3 regions of the Leisingera sp. F5 genome follow, and region 3 is predicted to be linked to each of the others. Evidence: riboswitches for the same ligand, from Rfam matches in the RefSeq annotation. Region 3 holds a riboswitch; each other region holds the start of a gene.
What was found. Region 3 has a riboswitch for cobalamin ahead of A2I95_RS16555 (ABC transporter substrate-binding protein). Riboswitches for the same ligand answer to the same signal wherever they lie in the genome.

Region 1 (3,988 bases), on a different contig from region 3:
ACGGCGAGGAACTGATGGTATAGGTCCGCCAAACGGTCCCTTCCGGCACTGGCAGCTCCAGCGTCAGGAACTGGCCCGGCTGGTATTTGAACCACGCGCCCGACGGCGCGCGGAAGCTGAAAGTGGCGGTGTTTGGCGCTTCCGGCACAACCGAGACGCATTCCAGCATCTCGTCGTCCTTCCACGCCAGGGTTTCGTCCAGCGTCTCGAAATTAGCCTGCAGTCCCATGTGCTTACTCCGCCGCGATCAGGTGACGGCCGGTCAGCGCGCGGGTCAGGTGCTCGGCATACCAGTTGGAGAACTGGATGACGCCGCTTTCCTGCACCTCGGAATAGGGGCCGGGTTCATAGGCGGGGGAGTTGATGCCCTGCTGGTTGTCCTCGACCACGATGCGATCCTCGTCATTGGTCGCCATCCAGACCTCGGTCAGGCGTGTGATGTCATAGTCCTGACCCTCGACCGCATCCTTGTGCACCAGCCATTTGGTGGTGACTTCAGTCTCGGTCGGGCTGATCGGAGTGACCCGGAACACCAGCGAATGATCCGGCAGGAAGTGGTTCCAAGTGGTCGGATAGTGGAACTTCAAGAGCGTGCCGGCATCGGCAAAGGGCACCCGGCCCAGCGGTTTGGCGACTGCCGCCTTGCCATCCATGGTATAGCTTTCCGCGCCCTCGTTCAGCGGCATCCGTGCCAGCCGGTGCTGGCCGCGCGCGCCCATGCGGAACTGCGACGGAACCCCTGCGGCCTCAATGCGGTCGAAATGCTTTTGCAGATGCGGCGGGGTCTCACCGCCCTCAACACCAGTGACCGACGGATCTTCCGGGAAAGTCCGGCACAGCGACGGGTGGTTGCCTCCGCAGTGATAGCACTCACGGTTATTTTCCCAGACCAGCTTCCAGTTGCCATTCTCGATGATCGAGCTTTCAAAGGCCACCTTGGCATTGCCCAGATCATGCGGCGCCAGATAGGGACGGGCGACGTCGGCGAAAGCATCGAAATCCGGTGCTTCATCGGCCAGGCAGATATAGATCAGACCGGCCAGATCACGGCAGTGCACCGGCTTCAGCCCGTGTTTGGAGGCATCGAAATCCGGCCCCATGTCCCGCGCCCACAGCAGTTTGCCGTCCAGCTCGTAGGTCCACTGGTGGTAGGGGCAGACCAGTTTGGGCGAGTTGCCCTTCTTGGCCTTGCACACAACCGAGCCGCGGTGGCGGCAGGCGTTGTGGAAGGCGCGCACTTCGCCGTCGGTGCCGCGCACGATGATGACGTTATAGGCGCCGATCTGATGGGTGACATAGTTGCCCGGCTTCGGCACTTCGCAGGCGGGAATGGCAAACAGCCACTCGCGGTAGAAGATCTGCCGCATGTCCAGATCCAGCACACCCGGGTCGGTGTAGAACGCCTGTTCCATGGAATAGTTCTTCTGCCGGGCCACCAGTTTGGCCAGAATTTCGCTGTCCTGAAGCATCTGCTTCTCTCCTTTGCCGCAACCCCGCGGCGTGTTGGCTGGGTGCAGGCATGAGGAGAGAGATTGCAGGCCGCACGCCCGCAACCGCCCTGCCGCCGCCCGCGGTTGACGTTATCTTGGCAAGGCTGGTTTCCGGACTGTCCCGGGGCCTTAAGATGGCGGGGCATGGCACCTTCCCGAAGGCATTCCTTCAGTGGTCTTTACCAAGCCTAACCCGGGGTCACCGTTGCGGGGGCAGTGCCGGAATTTCACCAGCTTCCCAATTCTCCGCCCCAAAGGACGGCACCTTGCTAACCGCCAAATTGCCCTAAAAACTGCCGTCCTTCGGAAACAAAACCGACCCGGCGAAACCGGAATAAGACATGCAGGTTTTCTTCTGCCGCCACAGCCTCATGCGGCAGATTCTCATACCGGCATTCGCCAGCCTGTTTGCGGCAACCGCTTATCTTTCACACAGTTACCTGCGATTCGCCCGGCAACCCGATTCGGCCTCGTCGCCGCGATATGAAAAAGGCCGCCAAACCGGCGGCCCCTTGTCACTTGGATTTCCAGCTGTCCAGCCAGCGCCGGACGCGGCCCTTACGCTCGGCAATCGCATCGCCCGCGGCATACAGGCTGTCCTCGACATTCTCGACCATCGGGTCGATCCGGGACCGGCGGAACCGGCGCCAGCGCACATAGATAGCCCACATCACCGCCGCCAGCAGCACCAGGAAAATGATCGAGAACCAGTTCGTGGGCTTGTCCTCCGGCCCCGCAACCGGATTGATCGTCACTGCATTGGGGAAGACCGACAGGAATTCATTGCGCCAGCCGTAGTGCATGATGGCCACCCATTCCGGGCTGGCCTTGGTCGAGATGCTGTCATTCGCATCGGTGTACAGATTGGCGGTGTCGAACTTGAAATAGGGCGGCCAATTCCAGCCGGTATCCTCGTTGCGGTAAACCATGTTGCGCCCATTGGGGCGCACCGCCTGGATGAACTGCACATCGCGGTTGATCAGCTCCGCCGACTGGTCGTCCGGCTGCGACCAGAAGATCCGGGTCCAGTCGTTCAGCTCCTGCCGTTCTTCATAGGTGTTGACGATGCGCACCACGTCGTACTGCGGCAGCGTGTAATGCAGGAAGGCGCCGAACAGCACCCAGATGGTGATCAGGATAGCCCATTTGATGAAACGCATGCGTTACACCTCACATGAAGTTAATGACGTAGACCAGAAGCGCGATTGCCCCCAGCGGAATGATATAGACCAGCAGGATCAGCTTGCGCCGGAACGACCGGTCATACTGCCGCAGCCCCCGTTGGATGAAGGTGCTGCGGTCGCCGGTCAACCCCTTCTGTTTCCAGCGCCGTTTCAGTTTGGCCCGGCGCACCTCGCGCGAATAAAGCGAGACCGCACCATAGGTCACAGTCAGCACCACCAGAAGGATCAGGATCAGGCGGATGAAGCCGAACATCTCTAGCGCCCCCGCACCCGGTTCACGGCGCCCCAAGGACCAACCCGCTCGACCATTCCCTTGCGCTGGACCCGCGGCAGCGCGGGCGAGCGCCCCTCCATATCCGGCTCATGCCCGAACAGCGCGGCGCGCGCGCCGGCCTTGTCCACCGCATACTCCCGCGCCAGGAACTCAGCCGCATAGGCCTTTTTCGTCTCCGGCCAGCCCCGGTACTGGCGGTAGAATTCTTCTTTGTGGCAGATGAACATCTGGCGGAAGTCATGCGGGCACAGCTCCGCCAGCAGCATATTCACCAAGTCCCGCTGGGCAGTGTCCGACGCCCGCAAGGAATAGAAATAGGCCGGATGGTCCGAGCGGATCTTCGGCCATTTGCCGCCCCCCTCGGCCCAGCGCACAAGTGCTGCCAGCCCCTCGAACTCCTCCGGCAGCTCTTCGGCATGGCGCGCCGCCAGCCGCCGCAAATCGGACCGCGACAGCCCCGACAAGTCCCGCCCCTTCCCGGTCAGAACCGAGACCGCCAGGAACCCCATCTTCTGCCGCAGGATCGCGGCACCATCGACGCCGCGCGCGCGGATCACCGGCTCGGCCAGCCCGTTCAGATCCAGAAACTTGGCAATCGCATTGCGCTCGCTCAGATCAAACACATGGGTAAGCGGCACGTCCTCCGGCTTTGCCCCGCTGGCAATCACCGCCGGATGCTCTTGCCCCGGAAACACATAGAGGCCCCCGAAATGCGCGGTCCAGAAGTTCGACTGCGCGAACACCTCATGCTCCAGATGCACCGGGTTGCGGGTCACATCGCCGGTCTTCTCGGCGGTCGAGATCATCTCACCGATCAGCGCATCATCAAACCAGGCGTCCTCACCGGTCTTGAACCGTTCCACCAGTTCAGCCAGACGGTCCGCATGGCGCAGGGTGCCGCGGGTGGTATCCGCCTCGATCCGCACCTGCTGAATGTCGAACAGCTTAGCTGGGGTGGAGACCTCAAACACCGAATTCACCAGCTCGCCCGCCACCGCATCGGTTGCCGTCAGCGCAAACAGCTGGCGCTCATTGACCTC
Region 2 (3,988 bases), on a different contig from region 3:
GGTCGGCGCCTTCGGCGTATTGGCCGCTGAGTTCTGTGAGGGCCGCCGCCGCATCACCGCGCAGGATCATGTCCATCAGGTCCAGCACCCGGCCCCGGTCAGCAAGCCCCAGCATGGCGCGGACCTGGTCGGCGGTGGTCTCCCCTGCGCCATGGGAAATCGCCTGATCCAGCAGCGAAGTCGCATCACGGGCCGAACCTTCGGCGGCGCGGGTGATCAGGGCCAGCGCGTCCTCGGCAATCTGCGCGTTTTCAGCCCCGGCGATCTTTTGCAGCAGGGCAATCATCACTTCCGGTTCGATCCGGCGCAGATCAAACCGCTGGCAACGCGACAGCACCGTCACCGGCACTTTGCGGATCTCGGTGGTGGCGAAGATGAACTTCACATGCGCGGGCGGCTCCTCCAGCGTCTTCAAGAGCGCGTTGAAGGCGCTGGTCGACAGCATGTGGACTTCGTCGATGATGTAGATCTTGTAGCGGGCCGAAGCGGCGCGGTACTGCACGCTATCGATAATCTCGCGGATGTCGTTCACGCCGGTGCGCGAGGCCGCGTCCATCTCCATCACGTCGACATGGCGGCCTTCCATGATCGCAGTACAATGCTCGCATGTGCCGCAAGGGTCGGTGGTGGGGCCGCCCTGGCCGTCGGCGCCGATGCAGTTCATCCCCTTGGCGATGATCCGCGCGGTGGTGGTTTTACCGGTGCCGCGGATGCCGGTCATGATAAAGGCCTGGGCAATGCGGTCGGCGGCAAAGGCGTTTTTCAGCGTCCGCACCATGGCGTCCTGCCCCACCAGATCGGCAAAGGTCTCGGGCCGGTATTTGCGGGCCAGAACCTGGTATTGGGATTGGCCGGATGCGCCGGGGGTGCCGCTGGGGGTATCGTTCATGATGTCTCGTGCCGGATTCGGGATGCGGGGCGTCCGCGTTCCGCGCAGGGTATTGAAGCGCGCTGCATTCGTCCACCGGTGATAGGGCCGCCGCGGAGGCGCAAAAGGGCTTTGGGATTGCGCGCTTAACGCTTAGGCTGCAAAGGCAGGGGACTGCGGGGGAAATGCAGGAACGCAGCGGCTAAGGAGGCGGTATGCGATCTGAAGACATCCCGGAACTTGCGGCGCAGGACGGTGCAGCGTCGGCAGGTCTTACTATCCACGCGCTGTCAGCAGGCGGCGGCATTCTGGCGCTATGCCCGCTGCCCGGGGCGGGCGGCGATTACCGCGGCGACCTGATCCAGATCTATCAATGGAAGCCGGGGCTGGTGATCTCGATGACCACGGAGGCAGAGCACGCAGCCGCAGGCGTGCCGCGGCTGGGGATTGATGTTCAAAGCATGGCCTGCCGCTGGCTGCACCTGCCGGTGCCGGATTTCGGCGTCCCGCCGCCGGGCGTGGCAGCGAAATGGGCGGCTGCCAGCCGGTCTGCGCGCCAGGCATTGGGCGGCGGCGGCCGGGTTCTGGTGCATTGCAAGGGCGGCTGCGGGCGCTCCGGCATGGCGGTGCTGCGGCTGATGATCGAATGCGGCGAGGAACCGGCGCAGGCGCTGGCGCGGCTGCGCGCAGTGCGGCCCTGCGCGGTTGAAACTGAGGCGCAGCTGGACTGGGCCTGCGCGGGACAAATTTCAAAGCGCTGAAGGCAGCGCCTGACCCCGAGCGGATGCGAAGCGCCCTCCTGTTTGGCCAGCGGTAAACCTCTGGTGTGACGGGAAGGCGGGGCGTTTCAGTCTGTTGAGGTGCGTGTTACAGCGCCAGCATCTGTTCCGCCTGCAATGCCTCCGTGGTTTTCGGCAGCGCCTCCATCAGCGCGCAGGGGCGGGTGTCCAGCTTGGAGGCGGCAAACCCGGTGCCGTCGCGGCTGAGGATGGCATCGGCAAAGCGGTCCAGCCCGTCACGCGGCGCCTCTTCACCGACGCCGCAATAGAGCCGGATCCGGTCGTGGCTGGCGGCAAATTGCGCCGGGCAGTTGCGCGGGCAGCCGTCCAGAGCGGTGGTGCCGGTGATCTCGAAATCCTCTTGTGTCAGCGGCTTGGCCTTGGTCATCGCTTCGGCCAGTTTGGTGATCATCCGTTCCGCCGCGGGGCAGGGGCGCCCCAGGTATTTGCAATCTGTTGCCGCATAGAAATGCGTCTGGTCGGTCCACATCATATCTGCGCCCTCCGCGCGTGGCACGGGGGTCATGGGGACAAGAGCTCGGATGAAAGGCGGATCGAAGCCGCCGCAGCCATCAGACCCTGTCCGGACACCCCGCCCGGGTTCGAGTTACACGTCTGATGGCAGGTCTCCTGACTTGCGGGTCGTCGCTTTCCCGATCCTTCCCGGCCTTGTTACGGGCCAGTGGCTCTATCGGGGTCGCTCGCCGCTTACAGTTGCGGGGGCAGCCGCGGAATTGGCCTGTTTTTGCGCAGGCCGCACCGTGTTCCCTTTTCATCCCGGACACAAGATTCTGTGGCACGGGAACCATCACTACAAGCGGTAGCGGTTTCTTCCGCGAGTCGTCAATCGTTTTTCTGCATCTGCAAATACAGCCCGCGGATCACATCCGAGTCGCGCCGCACCCGTGCCAGCTGCCAGCCGCCCTGCAGCAGGATATAGAAATTCTCCGCCGCCGCGCGGGCTTCTTTTTCTGCCAGGCCCAAGCGCTGGCCATGGCGGGTGGTTTCAGTAATCCAGCCCTCGAACAGATGCGCGGCGTGCTGGTGGAAGGCGTCGTTTTCCGGCCCTTCGAACAGGGTGGCAGAAACCGGGCAGCCGCTCCATTTACCCTGTTTGTCGAACAGCTTGGCCAGCTTGTAGCAGACCGTCTTGGCACCCTCCCGGAAGGTTGGCGCCGGAGCAAAAGACGCCTCGATCAGCAGCAGCATCTGCCCTGACGCCCAGTCCGCCGCGGCCAGCGCAAGGTCGGATTTACCGTTTGGGAAATGGTGATAAAGCGAGCCCTTGGGTGCCCCTGCCTCTGCCAGCAGTTCCGCCAGCCCGGTGCCGCTGTAGCCCTTGTTGCGGAACAGGCCGGCAGCGGCGCGGATCAGCCGCTCGCGGGTCGGCGGCGGGCCGGTCCCGCCTGTCTCAGCTGTCGTTACGTCAGTCATGGCGGCAGCTTGACAGCATTAGACCGATTGGTCCAGACACGGGTTAGACCAATCGGTCTAGGAGGCTGCCATGCTGGACAAAAGTGCAGAACATACCGCGGTTATCCGCGAGGAAGCCCTGCGGTTTGCCTCGGGCGGCCACATGCTTGCGGGGCGGCTGTATCATCCGGCGGGGCAGGCGCGGGCGGCGGTGGTGCTGAATGGCGCAACCGGCGTGCCGCAGCGCTATTACCGGCATTTCGCGCGCTGGCTGGCAGCCGAGCAGCACGTGGCCTGCCTGACCTATGATTACCGGGATTTCGGAGACTCGGCGCAGGGACATCCGCGCCATTCCGATGCGACAATGGCCCAATGGACGCTGGAAGATCAGCCAGCTGCCCGGGTTGAAATGCAGCGGCACTATGCGGGCGTGCCGTTGTGGGTTATCGGCCACTCGCTGGGGGCAATGCTGATGCCCCTGCAGGATGGCCTGAAGGACGTCGCCCGCATGATCGTGGTTGCGGGCGGCTTGGTGCATCACCACGATCATCCCTGGCCCTACCGCGCGCTGGCGCTGGCTTTCTGGTTCGGCCATGTGCCGCCATTGGTCCGTGCCTTGGGCTATCTGCCCGGGCGCGCGGTGGGGTTCGGGGCCGATTTGCCCGCCGGGGTTTACTGGCAATGGCGGCGCTGGTGCACCACGCCCGGCAGCTACCTGCCGGAAACCGGCTCGGCTTTGCCGTTGCCCAAATGGGAAGACACCGGTGCGCCGGTGGATCTGTTTGCGATGGCGGATGACGATGTTGTGCCGCCAGCGGCCGTCTGGCGTTTGGGAGACGTCTTTGGCGGCAGCAGGCAGCGCCGGACGGTGCTGGTACCGCAGGAGACTGGTGTGCAGAAGATCGGCCACCTGGGCGCCTTTGCCCGC
Region 3 (3,988 bases):
TGAGACATCAGAAAGCAGCAGCTTGCCGCGGATAGAGTAAGACAGGCTGCGGGCTTCGATCTTCATCGCGCAGCCCTTCTTCCACGCACCAGGATCACCGCAAAGGACGGTGCGCCGATCAGGGCTGTGACCACGCCGATGGGCAGCACCTGTCCCGGAATGATGATGCGGGACACGATGTCGGCGCCAATCAGGAACACCGCGCCGGTCAGCGCCGCGGCCGGCATCAGCCTGCGGTGACCCGGGCCAACCAGGAACCGCGCCGCATGGGGGATGACCAGCCCAACAAAACCGATGGAGCCGACAATCGACACCATTACCGCAGTTGTCAGCGCGGTGGCAAAGATCAGAGTGACCTGCACCCGCCGCACCGGAATGCCCAGCGAGGCCGCTGAATCGGTGCCAAAGGTAAAGGCGTCCAGCGCCCGCGCATGGAACCGGCAGACCCCCCAGCCCGCCAGAGCCAGCGGCACCGCCAGCCACACATCCGGCCAGCGCACCCCGCTCATATTGCCCATCAGCCAGAACATGATGCCGCGGGCCTGATCAGCATTGGCCGACTTGGCGATGATGAAAGCAGTCAGCGCGTTGAACAGCTGCGAGCCTGCAATGCCGGCCAGCACGATCTGCGCTGCCGCCGCGCGGCTGCCGCCTGCTCCGGCGGCCCGGGCCAGAACGGCAACAAAGCCAAAGGCCAAAAGCGCGCCATTGAAGGCGCCAAAGGACAGCGACAGCGCACCGCCGCCCAGCCCAGCAATGGTCACTGCAACCGCCCCGGTGGAGGCGCCGGCAGAGATGCCGAGGATGTATGGATCGGCCAGCGCATTGCGCAGCAGCGCCTGCAGCACCACACCCGCCACCGCCAGCGCCGCCCCGCAGGCCCCCGCCACCAGCGCCCGCGGCAGCCGGTAACTCCAGACAATGCCTTGATCTATCGGATCAACCGGCAGCCCTGCCCCGGCCAGCTTGTTGGCCAGAACAGACAGCACAAGGTCAGGCGCAAGCGCGGTTTCCCCGATCATTGCGCCTGCCAGAACCGCCGCAACCAGCACCGGCAAGGCCAGGCACGCGCCCTTGACGCCCTGCCATGTGATTGCGGCGGCTGCGCTCACTGGCTGTTGCCGATCGCGCTGAGTTCAGCAGCCAGTTCCTCCAGCGCCGGAATGGCACGGATGGTGGCATCCATCGCCTGAGCGTCCATCACGACGATGCGGTTGTTCTTGACCGCATCCATCTGGCTGGCCACCGGATCACTGCGCAGGAACTCCAGCTTTTTCTCATAGTCATCCGCAGCAAAGCGGCGGCGGTCCATGCGGGCAATCACAATCACTGTGGGGTTGGCTTTGGCGATGGTCTCCCAGCCGACAGTCGGCCATTCCTCGTCGGTTTCGATGACGTTGCGCAGGCCCAGCTGCTGCATCATGTAACCCGGCGCGCCCTTCTCGCCTGCCACAAACGGATCGCTCTCCATTTCAGGCGAAGAGAACCAGAACACGGCGGATGCATCTTCCAGTGCGACTTCCTGCGCCTTGGCAACAGCTGCCGCCTCGCGGGCCTTGTAGTCGGCGACCAATTCGGCGCCTTTTTCGGCTTCGCCAAAGATCGCCGCCAGCTCCTCGATGCCCTGATACAGGCTGCCGGTGGTGAACATCCGGGTGCGGGTTCCGTCGCCGCCGGTGGTGTTGTCCTTACCGACGCAATCGGCGGGCATCACATAGGTCGGAATACCCAGATCATGGAACTGCTCACGTTTGGCCACGACGCCTTCGGGGCCAACGTGCCATTCGTACTGCGCCGCAACCAGGCCGGGCCGCTTAGCAACCACGCTTTCAAAGCTCGGATCGTTGTCGGCCAGGCGGTCGATCTTGGCATTCAGGTCCGCGTATTCGGGCAGCACGTCGTTGAACCAGACCGAGGTGCCCAGCACCTTGTCGCCCAGCCCCAGCGCGTAAAGCACTTCGGTCGCCGCCTGGCCGACCGTTACGGAAGACGCTGCCGGCGCCTCGAAAGTGATCGACTGGCCGCAGTTTTCAATGGTCAGCGGAAAGGTTTCACCGGCCGCCGCAGCCTGTGCAGCAGCGATGAAGGAAAGGCCGATCAGGCCGGAACGCAAAAACATGATATTCGATCTCCATGTGTCAATGACCGGAGAACGGGTGAAAGGGCATTGACCGGTAAGGCAGAGGTCCTTGCCCCCGTTTGCGGCACCGGAAACCGGCGGCGCATCTTATCGGCAACCTCCCCGGACAACCCCGCCCGGTGTTTTTCGGTTTTCACCGGCAGGTCTCCTGACTGGCGGGTCAATGACTGTGCCGTCTTCCCGGACTGTTTTGGTCCAGTGACGTCATGGCACAGCTCTCGCCGCCTACAGTTGCGGGGGCAGTTCCGTTTGGCGCCGGCAGGCACCGCGGATTCCCTCTTAGCCCTTTCGGGACCGGTAAAGCGCGGGTAGCGCATCCCTTTCGTTGCGGCAAGAAAAAGTTATTCTGCAGCAGAAATTCTGCGGCCCGGGCACAGCTGCGGCAAGCAGCCTAGGTAGGAGGGTTTCCAAAGGCACGGACAGATGGAAAATTCCAGAAGAAGCCGTTTCAGGGTTGGGACACCCATCAGCCGCAGCCGCAAAAGCGGGACTGCAAACTGTCCGGAGACAGCCCGCAGTCCCGTTATTCGACCACGATCAGATCGGTATCCATCGCCTTGAGCATGTCCAGGATGGCCTGCGGCGGTTGCGCGTCCGTATAGAAGACTTCGAATTTGGTATCCTTGCCGATCGACACCGGCGCGCGCTTGTTGAATTTGTCATGATCGGCAACGACTATCCGGACCTGCGCATTGGCCGCCGCGACACGGGCCAAATTTGCCTCTTCCAGGTCATGCAGCATGAAACCCAGTTCGGCATTGATCGCCCCGGCCGAAAAGATGGCAAACTGCACGTTCAGCCGCCGCACCAGATCCAGCGCTTCGGCCCCGAAGGCGCCGCCGTCATGCGGGCGCAGCTCGCCGCCGGCCAGAAACACCCGGTTGTTGTTGCGCGATGCCAGCGCATGGGCCACCAGCACGGAGTTGGTCACCACAAAGAGGTTTGACCGCTGCTGCAGCTCCTGCGCCACATAGGCTGTGGTGGAACCAACGTCTAAAAAGACCGAATCCCCGTCGCTGATGGTCTTGGCCACCTCGATGGCCAGACGCTGCTTTTCAGAGGCGTGGGTGTCCATCCGGCTTTGCAGCGGCAGCTCGTTCACATCTTCAACCAGATGCACCCCGCCGTGAACCTTGCGGACCGCCTGGGCATCCTCCAGCGTGCGGATGTTCCGCCGGATGGTTTCATTGGACACACCCAGCCTGCCAGCCAGATAGCTGACCCTGCAGGATCCGCCTGCCTGCTGCAGCGCCCGCAGGATTTCCTCTTCACGCTGGTTGGTGGTCTTACGGGTTTTGGTCATCTGGCCTCCTGTTGCGTTGCTACGCCAGAAAGCCACAAAAAACAACACACGGACCTCTAGCGCCGCAATTTTTTGCTCAAAAACCGCCTAATTCAGAGACAATTGTGGCTTATTGTGGTTTTTTATTGACTGACAGACATAACCGCAGCACCATCTCAGCACGCGACGCCAAGAATCGCACAAAATGCCACATATCAGGGAATTCCTTATGCTGAGAAACTTCAACGCTTTGGGAGCCGTGGCGCTGACAGCCGCCGTTTCCGCTCCATCCGCCTGGGCCGCCGAGTCCTCCGACCCCATCAGACTGACACTGCACGACTGGTCCGGCCAGCTGATCAACACCAAGATCATGGGCAGCATCCTGCAGGAGGCAGGATACAACGTCGAATACGTCCAGGCAGACTATATCGCCCAGTTTGCCGGGTTGAAGACAGGGGACCTGCATCTGGCGATGGAAATCTGGGAAACCACCGGACGCGAGGCGCTGGACGACGCGACTGCCTCGGGCAAGGTGGTCAACGCCGGCGAAACCGGGCTGATGGCGA

Region 1: linked by a shared signal. The riboswitch ahead of A2I95_RS22890 (aromatic ring-hydroxylating dioxygenase subunit alpha) and the one ahead of A2I95_RS16555 (ABC transporter substrate-binding protein) in region 3 are both predicted to bind cobalamin.
Region 2: linked by a shared signal. The riboswitch ahead of A2I95_RS14950 (hypothetical protein) and the one ahead of A2I95_RS16555 (ABC transporter substrate-binding protein) in region 3 are both predicted to bind cobalamin.

The regions. Positions count from the first base shown of each region.
Region 1 is NZ_LUKH01000062.1:126-4,113, forward strand. It holds partial or broken gene A2I95_RS22885 (FAD-binding oxidoreductase) at 1-229, opposite strand, end outside; gene A2I95_RS22890 (aromatic ring-hydroxylating dioxygenase subunit alpha) at 234-1,469, opposite strand; cobalamin riboswitch at 1,575-1,774, opposite strand; gene A2I95_RS22895 (DUF1523 family protein) at 2,006-2,650, opposite strand; gene A2I95_RS22900 (hypothetical protein) at 2,661-2,927, opposite strand; gene A2I95_RS22905 (DUF6638 family protein) at 2,930-3,988, opposite strand, start outside.
Region 2 is NZ_LUKH01000020.1:34,161-38,148, forward strand. It holds gene A2I95_RS14940 (DNA polymerase III subunit gamma/tau) at 1-889, opposite strand, end outside; gene A2I95_RS14945 (protein-tyrosine phosphatase family protein) at 1,084-1,629, shown strand; gene A2I95_RS14950 (hypothetical protein) at 1,736-2,140, opposite strand; cobalamin riboswitch at 2,250-2,472, opposite strand; gene A2I95_RS14955 (TetR/AcrR family transcriptional regulator) at 2,491-3,081, opposite strand; gene A2I95_RS14960 (alpha/beta hydrolase) at 3,152-3,988, shown strand, end outside.
Region 3 is NZ_LUKH01000024.1:12,818-16,805, reverse strand. It holds gene A2I95_RS16565 (ABC transporter ATP-binding protein) at 1-66, opposite strand, end outside; gene A2I95_RS16560 (iron ABC transporter permease) at 63-1,112, opposite strand; gene A2I95_RS16555 (ABC transporter substrate-binding protein) at 1,109-2,119, opposite strand; cobalamin riboswitch at 2,261-2,454, opposite strand; gene A2I95_RS16550 (DeoR/GlpR family DNA-binding transcription regulator) at 2,664-3,443, opposite strand; gene A2I95_RS16545 (ABC transporter substrate-binding protein) at 3,652-3,988, shown strand, end outside.